Regions from separate parts of the Pedobacter sp. NJ-S-72 genome, predicted to be linked through region 1. Evidence: riboswitches for the same ligand, from Rfam matches in the RefSeq annotation. Region 1 holds a riboswitch; each other region holds the start of a gene.
The links. A riboswitch is a leader RNA that binds a small molecule or an ion and turns the genes downstream of it on or off. The one in region 1 is predicted to bind S-adenosylmethionine.
Positions count from the first base shown of each region.

Region 2: another riboswitch for S-adenosylmethionine. It lies ahead of ACWYN3_RS08235 (carboxypeptidase-like regulatory domain-containing protein); the one in region 1 lies ahead of ACWYN3_RS06155 (O-acetylhomoserine aminocarboxypropyltransferase/cysteine synthase family protein).
Region 3: another riboswitch for S-adenosylmethionine. It lies ahead of ACWYN3_RS31965 (carboxypeptidase-like regulatory domain-containing protein); the one in region 1 lies ahead of ACWYN3_RS06155 (O-acetylhomoserine aminocarboxypropyltransferase/cysteine synthase family protein).
Region 4: another riboswitch for S-adenosylmethionine. It lies ahead of metH (methionine synthase); the one in region 1 lies ahead of ACWYN3_RS06155 (O-acetylhomoserine aminocarboxypropyltransferase/cysteine synthase family protein).

Region 1 is NZ_CM132681.1:938,685-941,781, reverse strand. Features, by position in the region: gene ACWYN3_RS06165 (hypothetical protein) at 1-70, opposite strand, end outside; gene ACWYN3_RS06160 (trans-sulfuration enzyme family protein) at 134-1,240, shown strand; SAM riboswitch class I at 1,407-1,519, shown strand; partial or broken gene ACWYN3_RS06155 (O-acetylhomoserine aminocarboxypropyltransferase/cysteine synthase family protein) at 1,775-3,093, shown strand.
Region 2 is NZ_CM132681.1:1,242,648-1,245,744, reverse strand. Features, by position in the region: gene ACWYN3_RS08245 (DUF4369 domain-containing protein) at 1-605, shown strand, start outside; gene ACWYN3_RS08240 (peroxiredoxin family protein) at 580-1,092, shown strand; SAM riboswitch class I at 1,242-1,341, shown strand; gene ACWYN3_RS08235 (carboxypeptidase-like regulatory domain-containing protein) at 1,831-3,097, shown strand, end outside.
Region 3 is NZ_CM132681.1:4,846,645-4,849,741, reverse strand. Features, by position in the region: gene ACWYN3_RS31970 (carboxypeptidase-like regulatory domain-containing protein) at 1-584, opposite strand, end outside; SAM riboswitch class I at 1,015-1,122, shown strand; gene ACWYN3_RS31965 (carboxypeptidase-like regulatory domain-containing protein) at 1,448-1,918, shown strand; gene ACWYN3_RS31960 (TonB-dependent receptor plug domain-containing protein) at 1,875-2,396, shown strand; gene ACWYN3_RS31955 (hypothetical protein) at 2,700-2,894, shown strand; gene ACWYN3_RS31950 (TonB-dependent receptor domain-containing protein) at 2,891-3,097, shown strand, end outside.
Region 4 is NZ_CM132681.1:3,730,197-3,733,293, forward strand. Features, by position in the region: partial or broken gene ACWYN3_RS24835 (hypothetical protein) at 1-224, shown strand, start outside; gene ACWYN3_RS24840 (Bax inhibitor-1 family protein) at 275-688, shown strand; gene ACWYN3_RS24845 (Bax inhibitor-1/YccA family protein) at 688-1,029, shown strand; SAM riboswitch class I at 1,242-1,351, shown strand; partial or broken gene metH (methionine synthase) at 1,473-3,097, shown strand, end outside.

The DNA.
Region 1 (3,097 bases):
TAGGTGAACAGCCTTGTAAAACCATCAATGAACTACATAAAATGGCCGCTATAACTAATATTCTTTTCATATCTTGTATTTTCGAAAACAGCTTACATAAATCCTGCCAAAAAACGCCAAAAACCTAAATTCTATGCAGACAGAAACGATTGCTATACATGCCGGAAATCTAACCCACAGTGCCACAGGGGATGTAACCCCGCCAATTAGCCTCTCAACTACATTTTTCAGGGATGAAAATGGTAGCTACCCTGGCGGACATATGTATAGCCGTGTCAGCAACCCTAACCGTTCTGCACTGGAAAAAGTAATGGCTGATCTGGAAAAAGGTGCAGATGCATGTGCTTTTTCTTCTGGAAATACAGCCGGAATGACTGTTTTTCAGGCCTTACCTCCGGGTAGCCATATTATTGCACCTGATGATATGTACTGGGGTTTCAAAAAACAATTGCAGTCAATTTTTGAGGGAATACTGAGCATAGATTTTATTGATCTTACTGTGGTCAGTGAAATAGAAAAACATATCAAAAGCAACACAGTAATGATATGGGTTGAAACACCTTCTAATCCATTATTAAAGGTTACAGATTTATCTGCTGTTTCTGAAATAGCTAAAAAGCATCAATTAACCTTTGCCTGTGACAGTACTTTCGCTTCTCCTTGTTTCCAAAATCCTATTCTGCATGGCGCAGATCTTGTCATGCATTCTTCTACTAAATATATTGGCGGCCACAGTGATGTGCTGGGTGGTATTTTAGTCACTGCTGTTCAGGATGAATTATGGGAAAGAATCAGAAATATTCAGCAAACTGGCGGCGCGGTACCCTCTCCTTTTGATTGCTTCCTGTTATTAAGAAGTATCAAGACCTTACCATACAGAATGCGGGGACATGCAGCAAATGGTATGGCACTTGCAAAATATTTATCTGCACACTCAAAAGTAGAGGCTGTATTTTACCCCGGACTCCCTTCTCATCCTCAGCATGAAATCGCAAAAAAACAAATGGGTGGATTTTCCGGTATGTTATCTGTATTGGTCAGGGGGGATGCGAGAAAAGTAGTCAATAAGGTCAAACTATTTGCCCAGGCAACGAGCCTTGGTGGTGTAGAGAGTTTAATTGAACACCGCGCTTCGGTAGAAGGCCCGGACACTAAAACCCCACAGAATTTAATTCGGATATCTGTTGGACTAGAACATATTGATGACCTTATTGCTGATCTGGAGCAGGCTTTAGCCTAAAAAAACATGCTAAACCACATTTTAACAGGGTACAATATTCATTTTAAGTTACTTACAAACAGAATCTTAATTATTTTTCAGAATATTATTTTGAGATTAGAGACAAAAGCTCTACATTTGTAATTATATAGTGAAAGCTATTCAAGTCAACCCACAATCTGGGTTTGATTTATAAAGAAGTGGCGAGAGACAGGCTCCGTGACCCACTGGCAACCCTCCCAAATGGAGAAGGTGCCAATTCCTGACCAGTTAACATAGTGTTTTCTGGAAAGATAAATTAAGACAAAATGAAAACAAATCACCAACCATCACAATCAGGCGAACCTGTTTCTTACACGATTAAACACCTGCAAATTATTGCATGTATGTGTTGTTGCATCGGCTAACAACAACAATCTTCCACGTAAAATTAGTTTTATTTCAACCGGAAGGCCTTTTTTCAGAGGTATGCAATCCCTTATACGGATTTTGCAATAGCATAAAACCCCGTATCTGTCTATAAAGTCCATTTATCATCTTTAAATCAGCGAAATCATGTCAGCAAATTATAGATTCGAAACATTACAACTTCATGCAGGTCAGGAAATTGACCCAACAACTGGTTCAAGAGCCGTACCAATTTACCAAACTACTTCTTACGGATTTAAAAGTGCAGAACATGGCGCAAACCTGTTCGCTCTAAAAGAATTTGGCAATATTTATACCCGTTTAATGAACCCCACAACCGACGTTTTCGAGAAACGTGTAGCTGCACTGGAAGGTGGTGTTGCTGGTTTAGCGGTTGCTTCGGGACAGGCTGCTCAATTTATCGCATTAAATAATATACTGGAAGCAGGTGACAACTTTGTTTCTTCTCCTCATCTGTATGGTGGTAGCTATAACCAGTTTTTAAAGTTGCTTTCAAACGTTTAGGAATAGAAGTAAGATTTGCCGAAAGCGATGACACACAAGACTTTGAAGCCAAAATAGACAAAAACACCAAAGCGATTTACCTGGAGAGCATTGGAAATCCATCATTCAGTATCCCCGATTTTGAAAAACTGTCTTTAATCGCACAAAAATATGATCTGCCATTAATCGTTGACAATACTTTCGGTGCAGCAGGTTATTTATTCAAACCTCTTGAGCATGGCGCACATATAGTGGTTCAATCTGCAACTAAATGGATCGGCGGACATGGAACAAGTATTGGCGGAGTAATTATTGATGGCGGAAACTATAACTGGGGAAATGGTAAATTCAAACAGTTCACCTCCCCTTCTGAAGGTTACCATGGCCTTGTCTTTAATGATGTATTTGGTATTGGCAGTGATTTTGGAAATATCCAGTTTATTATCCGCGCCAGAGTAGAAGGGTTAAGAGATTTCGGCCCTGCCATCTCTCCTTTCAACTCCTTCCTGCTTATCCAGGGATTGGAAACTTTATCATTACGTGTACAAAGACACGTTGACAACACGCTTGCGCTGGCTACATGGCTTGAAAATCATGAGGCAGTCAAAAAGGTTTTTTATCCTGGTCTTGAAAGCAGCCCTTATCATCAAAATGCAAAGAAATATCTTAAAAATGGATTTGGCGCTGTGCTTTCATTTGAGTTACACGGGGGTAAAGAACAAGCCGTTCAATTTGTAAACGAACTTCAGCTGGTTAGTCACCTTGCCAATGTAGGTGACGCAAAAACATTAATTATACAACCTTCAGCAACTACGCATCAGCAATTAAGTGAAGAAGAACAGGCTGCTGCCGGTATCACTCCGCAATTATTAAGAGTATCTGTAGGAATTGAACATATCGACGATATTAAAGCAGACTTTGAACAGGCTTTTGAAAAATTATCATCCGGAAAATCGCTTTAAGAAT
Region 2 (3,097 bases), 300 kb from region 1:
CATTTGCTGTCATGGCGCAGCAACCATTTAGCTTAAAAGGAGAAGTAAAAGGTCTGCTCCCGGGAGTTAAAGTCTTCCTGAGCTATAATGCAGACGGAAAAAGCATTCTGGATTCTGCTACAGCACAAAAAGGAGTGTTTGCTTTCAACGGGAAAATCAAAGACCCGGTTAGAAGTACTTTATTTAAAAAATCAGGTGTTAAAGGAACCAAAAATGATGCACTCTCCTTTTATCTGGAGCCAGCTAATATTACCATAACCTCCACCGACTCACTAAAAAAAGCTACAGTTACCGGTTCTTTGATAAACAATGATAATGATAAGCTTAAAACGATCTCAAAGCCTGTTCAGGATCAGCTTGCACTACTAAGCGCAGAATATTATAAGTTCACCCCCGAGCAGAAAAATGATAAAGCTTTCCTGGATAGTTTTTATAAACGTCATGATTCTATTTCAGAAGGCCTGACTCCTATTTACCTTGATTTTGCACGTAAAAACACAGATTCTTACATCAGTTTGGTAGTTCTGTCTCAACTGGCTACAGATGAAAAAGTGCAATCAGAAGCAGAACAGCTATACAATGGACTATCTCCCCAAGGTTCGTGAAACCAGTACAGGAAAAAATATTGCCGGTTTCTTTGATGCCGCAAAAAAAACAAAAGTAGGTTTACAAGCTATAGATTTTACACAGAACGATGTAAATGATAAGCCGGTAAAACTATCAGACTTTAAAGGAAAATATGTTTTAGTTGATTTCTGGGCATCATGGTGTGGCCCTTGCAGAAAAGAGAATCCTAATGTAGTTGTTGCCTACAACAAGTACAAAGACAAAGGATTTACAGTATTAGGAGTTTCTTTGGATCAGCCCGGCAAAAAAGATGCATGGTTAAAAGCAATCGCAGACGACAAACTTACCTGGACACATGTTTCAGATTTAAAATTCTGGGATAATGCAGCAGCAAAATTATACGGGATCAGATCTATACCAGCTAACTTCCTGATTGACCCTTCCGGAAAAATTATTGCCAAAGGTTTAAGAGAAGAAGATCTTCAGAATAAGCTGGCAGAAATCTTTGATGTAAAATCCAAATAGGCCTCTCTCGCTCTCTGATCGCAGTTTAATGCGAGGAAACAACCTCGGAAATATAGACGAACGACAGAGAGAAAATAAAAGTATACTAAATTAGTAGTTTTTATTATTTATGACTACTTTTGTCTTATAATCAGTTCTTACAATTACAATTCTTATCAAGAAAGACGGAGGGAAAGGCCCATCGATGTCTTAGCAACCTGTTCCTTACAAGGTGCTAATTCCTTATTACGTAAGTAATAAAGATAAGTATGAATTATTCAATTGACGAAGCATTCATTCCATCCCGATTCAGCTATAAAGCCAGACGGCTTTCTTAGAGAAAAGAACGATAATTAACGAGATATAAAATTAACAGATTTATTCTTTTTAGGAAAGGAGCATACTATGCAATAAATTACAATTCTTAAAATTTCAAATGACAAACCTTAAAATAATAAGGAGCGGTTAGAGCCCGCTCCTTATTGAGATATAACGGTTATCCAACACAAATGCGAATTAATTAATGTTTTAAACCACTCAAACAAATATAATGAAAATAACAATTACCTACCCCGTGCCCACAGATATCCTCAATCGTATATCAAATCCTAGCTGTTAGGAGATAGCAGATAATCAATATCCTTCACGATTTTATTAACGAGTTATTTAGATTTCTAAACTGACCTAAACAACCTATACCCAAAATTTCACGAAAATCAACAATGAGAAAGACTTTACTCAAACTCTTTATATTCTTGTTTGTGCTTGCTATATCAAATATGGCTCAGGCACAGCAAGAAAAAAAAAACAATTTCCGGAACAATAACCTCTACCGAAGATGGTTTACCCCTGCCTGGGGTAAGTGTAAAATTGAAAAATACCAATCTGGGTGCCGTAACAGGTGCAAATGGGAAATTCTCATTCACCATTAAAAGCTCAGGATCAGAAGATATTCTGATTGTCAGTTTCATCGGCTTCAAAAAGTATGAACATAAACTCAATGGAAAAACGACAGTAGCAATAGCCCTTACCCCTGACGATAACAACTTAAATGAAGTAGTGGTTTCAGCGGGTGGTATCCTTCGTAAACCAAAAGAACAAGGTTATACCGCAACTAGATTAACCTCCGAAGAACTTTCCAAAGGTAAGTCTCCAACAATCTCAGGAGGCCTGGTAGGTAAAATTGCCGGATTACAGGCAAATGCTATTTCCAGCGGAGTTAACCCTAACTACAGGCTTGTATTAAGAGGTAACCGCTCACTTACAGGAGATAACACAGCTTTGGTTGTCGTTGATAACGTAGTTGTTCCCAGCACAATATTAGACAACCTGAACCCCGAAGATATAGAAGAAATCTCTGTACTAAATGGGGCAGCCGGCGCTACATTATACGGTTCAGAGGCATCTAACGGAGTTTTACTGGTCACTACAAAAAAAGGTAAAAACGGGAAACCGACTGTTCGTTTTTCAAATACCACGACTTTAGAAAAAGTAAGTTTCTTTCCTAAACTCCAAACCAGGTTCGGTGCCGGATCTACATCCGATGGACAGGTTTTCAGCCCTACTGAGAATCAGCAATTCGGGCCTGCATTTGATGGCAGTTTAAGGCCGCTTGGATTTCCATTAGCTAATGGAGAACAACAGCAAGCTGTCTATTCGCCAAGATCAGACCGGAATGATTTCTGGGAAACAGGAATAAGTAACCAGTCTGACTTCTCTGTTTCCTCAGGAGATGATAAATCAACAACCTATGTTGCAGGGCAATACCTGAATGGCAAAGGAACCACACCTGGTGATAAATACACCAGAACTTCTGTCCGGTTTAACGGAACCCGAAAGATTCTTCCATCACTGAATATAGACTACTCTGCTAACTATATAGAAAACAACTATGATATTACAAGCGCAACCGATGCAGTCTATGCAGATCTGATCAATGTTCCTGCAAACATTCCCATCTTAGAATATAAAGATTGGAAAAACGGCAAATATTCAAGCCTTGATGGTTTCTATAGTCCATTTTTTG
Region 3 (3,097 bases), 2.3 Mb from region 1:
GTGTTGGAACTTGCATTTGACACGGGAACACCATCAATTACGAATAACGCCTGGTTATTACCAGTAATGGATTTGGCACCACGGATAACAATATTTGTTGATCCACCCATGGCATTGCTACGTTTAACATCTAAACCAGCAACTTTACCACCTAATGAGTTTACAAGGTTAATATCTCTTGTTCTGGTAATTTCCTCAGCTTTCAATTCCTGAGCAGCAAATGGCAGCTCATTCTTTTTCCGGGAAATACCCATTGCTGTAACCACAACCTGTTCCAGTTGCTTTGAATCTTCAGATAAAGAAACATTTACAATATTAGACCCCGGAATGGTTATACTTTGAGCAACATACCCAATGTAACTGATATCAATAGTAGTTGACTCTTTTGGAACAGACATGGAGAACTTTCCATTTGTAGAGCTCATTGCTCCTTGTTTCGCTCCTTTAACACGGATGGTAACACCTGGAAGTGGCATTCCATCGGACTTTGAGGTTATAGTCCCCGTTACTGTCTTATCTTGCGCGTTTACTTGTATAGCAAACAGCAAAAAGACACAGAAAAATAGTAGTCTTTTTTTTTTCATAAAAAATTTAGGTTTTAATAGTGATTCGTCCGTAAGGTAAAATAATTTAGCAGTCAAAAAAAAAAAATTTAAAATTATTTTAACACAAAAGTTACATATGTAGTACAAAAAAAAACCCCGATTACTTATTAAAAATTACATTTTTCACTAAAAAACATCAAATAATATATGAAAAACGCAATAATTAGAGAATTGCCCTTCTTTAAATAGTCAACAATTTCACATTATGTCACTTTAAAGAGAAATACTACTATTTCTTACAAACATTCGTGCATTTTAGTTGAACTACCTCATAATTTGTAAATCTGCTCTAAAATATCCCTTAGCATTTGTCTGCCAAATCTCAGAAAACATCATTAACAAAATAAATACTATAGATTTAGTAGTTTATTTATATATTTGCCAAAGATTTAAAATGTTCATTGATTTTTACTTATCCAGAAAGACCGAGGGAAAGGCCCTATGAAGTCTTAGCAACCTATACAATATAACGTAAAAGGTGCTAACTCCTATCCACATGAAGCGGAAAAGATAAGTGACAGCTATAATCATATAATAATTTGGTTTACTGTCATCTGTTTCCTTAATCATTTCTGGGATTAAAAACCTTCAGGGGATATCCGGATCATAAATACAGATGAAATAAACACAACAATTATATAATTCGATGAAAACACAATTACACACCCATTTTAAGAGCAGCTCTGCTCCAATACATCTTCTATATATGCAGTCTTACAGCTATATGCAGAAAACCTGCTGTTGTTAACGCATAACAAATAATCGCTGATCAGCTGATCAGCGATCTTAAAATAACACACCATTTTTTAAATCCGGAACATGATTCCGCTATTCAATTAGATATGTATAAAACTTACAAATACTTATTTGGGATAATACTATCCTTTCTAATCGTACAGACTGCTGCGGCACAATCCTCAAAAATCTCTGGAGTGGTCACAGAGAAATCTAACGGGCAACCTATCCCTGGGGTAAGTGTTACCGTTAAAGGAACAAATATCGGTACCCAGACAGATGGCAACGGTAAATTCAGTATCACCGCTAAACCAAACGATATACTAAGAATCGTATCCATTGGTTATAGCAATCAGGAGCTTAAAATAACAACAGCAACTTCGTTTGCTGTTCAGCTGGAAGAATCTTCAAACGCCTTAAGTGAAGTTGTTGTTACTGCTTTGAACATCCCTAAAGAAAAGAAATCACTGGGTTATTCAGTACAGGAGCTAAAATCAAAGGATTTATCTGAGGCAAAAGAAACGAATCTGATCAATGCTTTATCAGGTAAGGGTAGCCGGTGTACAGGTAACCAATAGTCAGGGCGATATGGGTTCATCCAGGATCATCATCAGAGGAGAAACTTCCATATCAGGTTATAATCAGCCATTATTTGTTATTGACGGGGTACCAGTAGATAATGCACAAAATTTAGGCACAGGTGGATCACGCGATTTTGCCAATACAATTTCAGATATCAATTCTGAAGATATTGAATCTATGAGTGTCCTAAAAGGGCCTAATGCGGCTGCCCTTTATGGGTCCAGAGCTGCTGCTGGTGTCGTATTGATTACAACTAAGAAAGGTAAAAATGCACAGGGATTGGGGATAAGTGTAAATTCAAATGCTACATTTTCAACTTTATTAACCATCCCATCGTACCAGAATTCATACGGACAGGGTGCTAACGGGCAATTCAGTTATGTAGATGGTAAAGGCGGAGGCATTAATGATGGTGTAGATGAAAGCTGGGGACCAAGATTAGATGGACGTTTAATTCCGCAATTTTTTCTCTAATGGCACACCAGTTCCATTTATCGCACATCCAAGTAATGTACGCGATTTCTTTAATACGGGTCGTACCCTTAATAATGGCATCGCTATTTCAGGATCAGGAGATAAATATGATTTACGTTTCTCCTACAACAATCTGGATCAAACAGGTGTTATTCCAAATTCATCACAATCAAAAAAAACTCCTTCCTCCTAAATGCAACCTATAAAATAACGCCAAAATTAACTTTCAATGCCTTAGTAAATTATGTAAACAGCAGTGCTGCTAACCTGCCTGGTTCAGGTGGAAAAAGAGCAAGCAGTACAATGTTGCAGTTTACCTGGTTCGGTCGTCAGGTTGACGTAGACAAGTTAAAAACCTATAAAGATGCCTTTGGAAATAATATCAACTGGAATAACAGCTATTATAGCAATCCATATTTTGTTGCTTACGAGAACACAGTTGGCCAGGTCCGTAACAGGCTGATTGGAAGCGCGGAATTAAATTATAAAAAAAAATAGATGGTTTATCTGCAAACTTCAGAACAGGAAACGATTATTATACAGACCGCAGAAAAATCAAAATCGCCTATGGAACAAATGGCACCCCATTTGGTTCTTATGAAGAAGATGCCTATACCTTCAGCGAAAACAATACCGAAGGAAGATTGGATTTTAATAAAAAACTGAACTCAGATTTTAACCTTGACCTTTTATTAGGAGGA
Region 4 (3,097 bases), 2.8 Mb from region 1:
GCTTCAGAGGATAGCTATTATGAAGAATGGTTTCAGGATGTGGAAGATGGATGGATCACCGGTGTAAATTTCAACCCCCATGTAATTGAAGAATTCAGAAGCAGCAACATCGATTACTATATTAATTTCGGTGGCGAACTTGACGAATTGGCATGGAGAACAGCCAAACCTCTTCAAATTTCCATAAAGTTGAAGAAATTCTGACAAAAAGACTAGGGGCATAGCTTTTGCTGATACAAATAGATTCGTATATTTAATTAAATTTTAAAATAACATGGATAACAATAATAATAATTGGTCACAACAATCAGTTTTTGTGGAAAACCAATCAGGAACTATTGCAAAGAAATTCTTTGCTAATGTGTTTTTATGGATGTTCGTAGCACTGGGTATATCTACATTTGCAGCTGTGTACATGGCCAATACCCCTGAAATGCTTCAATACCTTCTTAACCCGGAAACAGGTAAAATGTCAATTATAGGTTATGCAGTAATGTTTGCACCACTGGGACTAGTTCTTTTAATGAGTGCAGGACTGAGTAAACTATCCTATGGTGCTTTAGTGGGCGTATTTATTCTATATTCACTATTGACTGGTGTTAGTTTGAGTTTTATCCTGCTGATTTATACTACAACTTCAGTAGTAGCTTGTTTTGCTGCTGCCGCAGGGATATTTTGGCTTAATTAATGGCTATCCTGGGTTATACCACAAACACAGATTTAAGCAAATTCGGATCAATCTTAATGATTGGTGTAGTTGGTTTGGTTATCGCAAGCGTAATTAATATGTTCCTGAAAAGTTCAGGTTTTGACTATATCATGAGTTTCTTCGGTGTAGCGATTTTCACTGCATTAACTGCTTATGATGTTCAGAAATTAAAACGTATCGGTGCTGGTATCGAAGAAAACGGCGGTACTATGGCTGTTGATGACACTAAAAAATTAGCAATCATGGGTGCTTTATCCCTATATCTTGACTTCCTGAACATTTTCATCTTCTTATTGAGAATCTTCGGAGGAAGAAAATAAGGAAGAATAAAACTTTATAAAAAAGCTGGCTGGACTAAAATCCTTCCAGCTTTTTTTTATGAATTTAATATCCATTTCCCTTTTAGCTTACATTCTCAAAACCACAGAACATTGTTCCGTACCCACTGTACATTTGCCTGATTTTTGCAATTTTATATGCTTTAAACTCTATTTTCTTGGAAATGATTTTTCTTTGTTGCATTTTTGTAGCCAGCTTATAAAGAAAGACGGAGGGATTAGACCCGACGAAGTCTTAGCAACCTGTGCTTACAAGGTGCTACATTCTACTCGAGCAGCTTCGGTTGTTCTTGAAAGATAAGTTAATTCGATCCGACACCGGATTTCTGATTAGGCCTGTTTATATAAAATTTTTCTGTGTTCGATTATTGCATTGCATTATAATTGCTTTAATACGGAAAAATGGCTATCCATCAATACAGATAATGAGCATAAGAGAAGAGCTTGCAAAACGAATACTAATCATCGATGGTGCTATGGGCACCATGATCCAGCGCTATATCCTGACTGAAGAAGATTTCAGAGGAGCGCGGTTCGCAGATCACCCATGCGATGTAAAAGGTAACAATGACCTGCTGAATATTACACGCCCCGATATTATTAAGGCCATACACACCGAATATCTCAAAGCAGGTACTGATATTATTGAAACCAACACTTTTAGTACGCAACGGATCTCCCTTGCGGATTATAAGATGGAGGAGCTCGATTATGAAATGAGCTTTGAAGGGGCTAAAATTGCTAAAGAAGCAGTAAATGAGTTCATGGCAGCCAATCCAGACCGGATCTGTTTTGTAGCCGGAGCCGTTGGGCCAACCAACCGTACCCTATCTATTTCACCAGACGTAAATGATCCGGGATACCGGGCTTTAACCTTTGATGAATTGGTTGATGCCTATTATGAACAAGTCAGAGGTCTGGTTGACGGCGGTTCTGATGTGCTGTTAATTGAGACTATTTTTGATACACTAAATGCTAAAGCAGCAATTTTTGCGATCAAAAGATATGAAGAAGTCATTGACCGAAAAATCGAAATTATGATTTCCGGAACAATTACAGACGCTTCAGGCAGAACCCTGTCCGGTCAGACTGTAGAAGCTTTCCTGAACTCAATTATTCATGCAAACCCTTTAAGCATTGGCTTTAAACTGTGCCCTTGGCGCAAAAGACATGAGACCCCATATTGAAGAACTGGCTGCAAAAGCACCATGTTATGTATCTGCTTATCCAAACGCGGGATTACCAAATGAATTTGGTGCTTACGATGAGATGCCAAGTGAAACAGCCTCGATGGTTGGAGATTTTATTCAGAACGGCTTCGTCAATATTGTGGGTGGTTGTTGTGGCACCACGCCAGAGCATATCGCTGCTATTGCCGCAAAAGCTAAAAACATTACTCCAAGACAAATACCAGAAATACCTCGTTACCTACGTTTAAGCGGATTAGAACCCGTAACCATTACGCCCGACAGCATGTTTGTCAACATTGGTGAAAGAACCAATATCACGGGCTCCCCAAAATTCTCTAAGTTAATTTTAAGTGGTGACTATGAAGCTGCCCTGACCGTTGCCAGACAACAGGTAGAAGGTGGTGCGCAGGTTATTGACGTCAACATGGATGAAGGGATGCTTGATTCGAAGCCGCAATGACTAAATTCCTTAATCTTATTGCTTCAGAACCGGATATTTCTAAACTGCCAATCATGGTCGATTCCTCTAAGTGGAGTGTGATTGAAAATGGCCTAAAATGTTTACAGGGAAAAGGCATCGTCAACTCTATTTCATTAAAAGAAGGAGAAGATAAATTCCGTGAAAGTGCCCGTAAGATTATGAATTACGGTGCCGCTATCGTTGTGATGGCTTTCGATGAAAATGGACAGGCCGACAACTTTGAACGCAGAAAAGAAATCTGTAAACGTTCCTATGATATATTAGTAGACGAAATAGGTTTTCCAGCAGAAGATATCATTTTTGACCCGAATATCTTAACTGTAGCTACAGGACTGGAAGAACATAATAATTATGCTGTCGATTTTATCAATGCAGCACG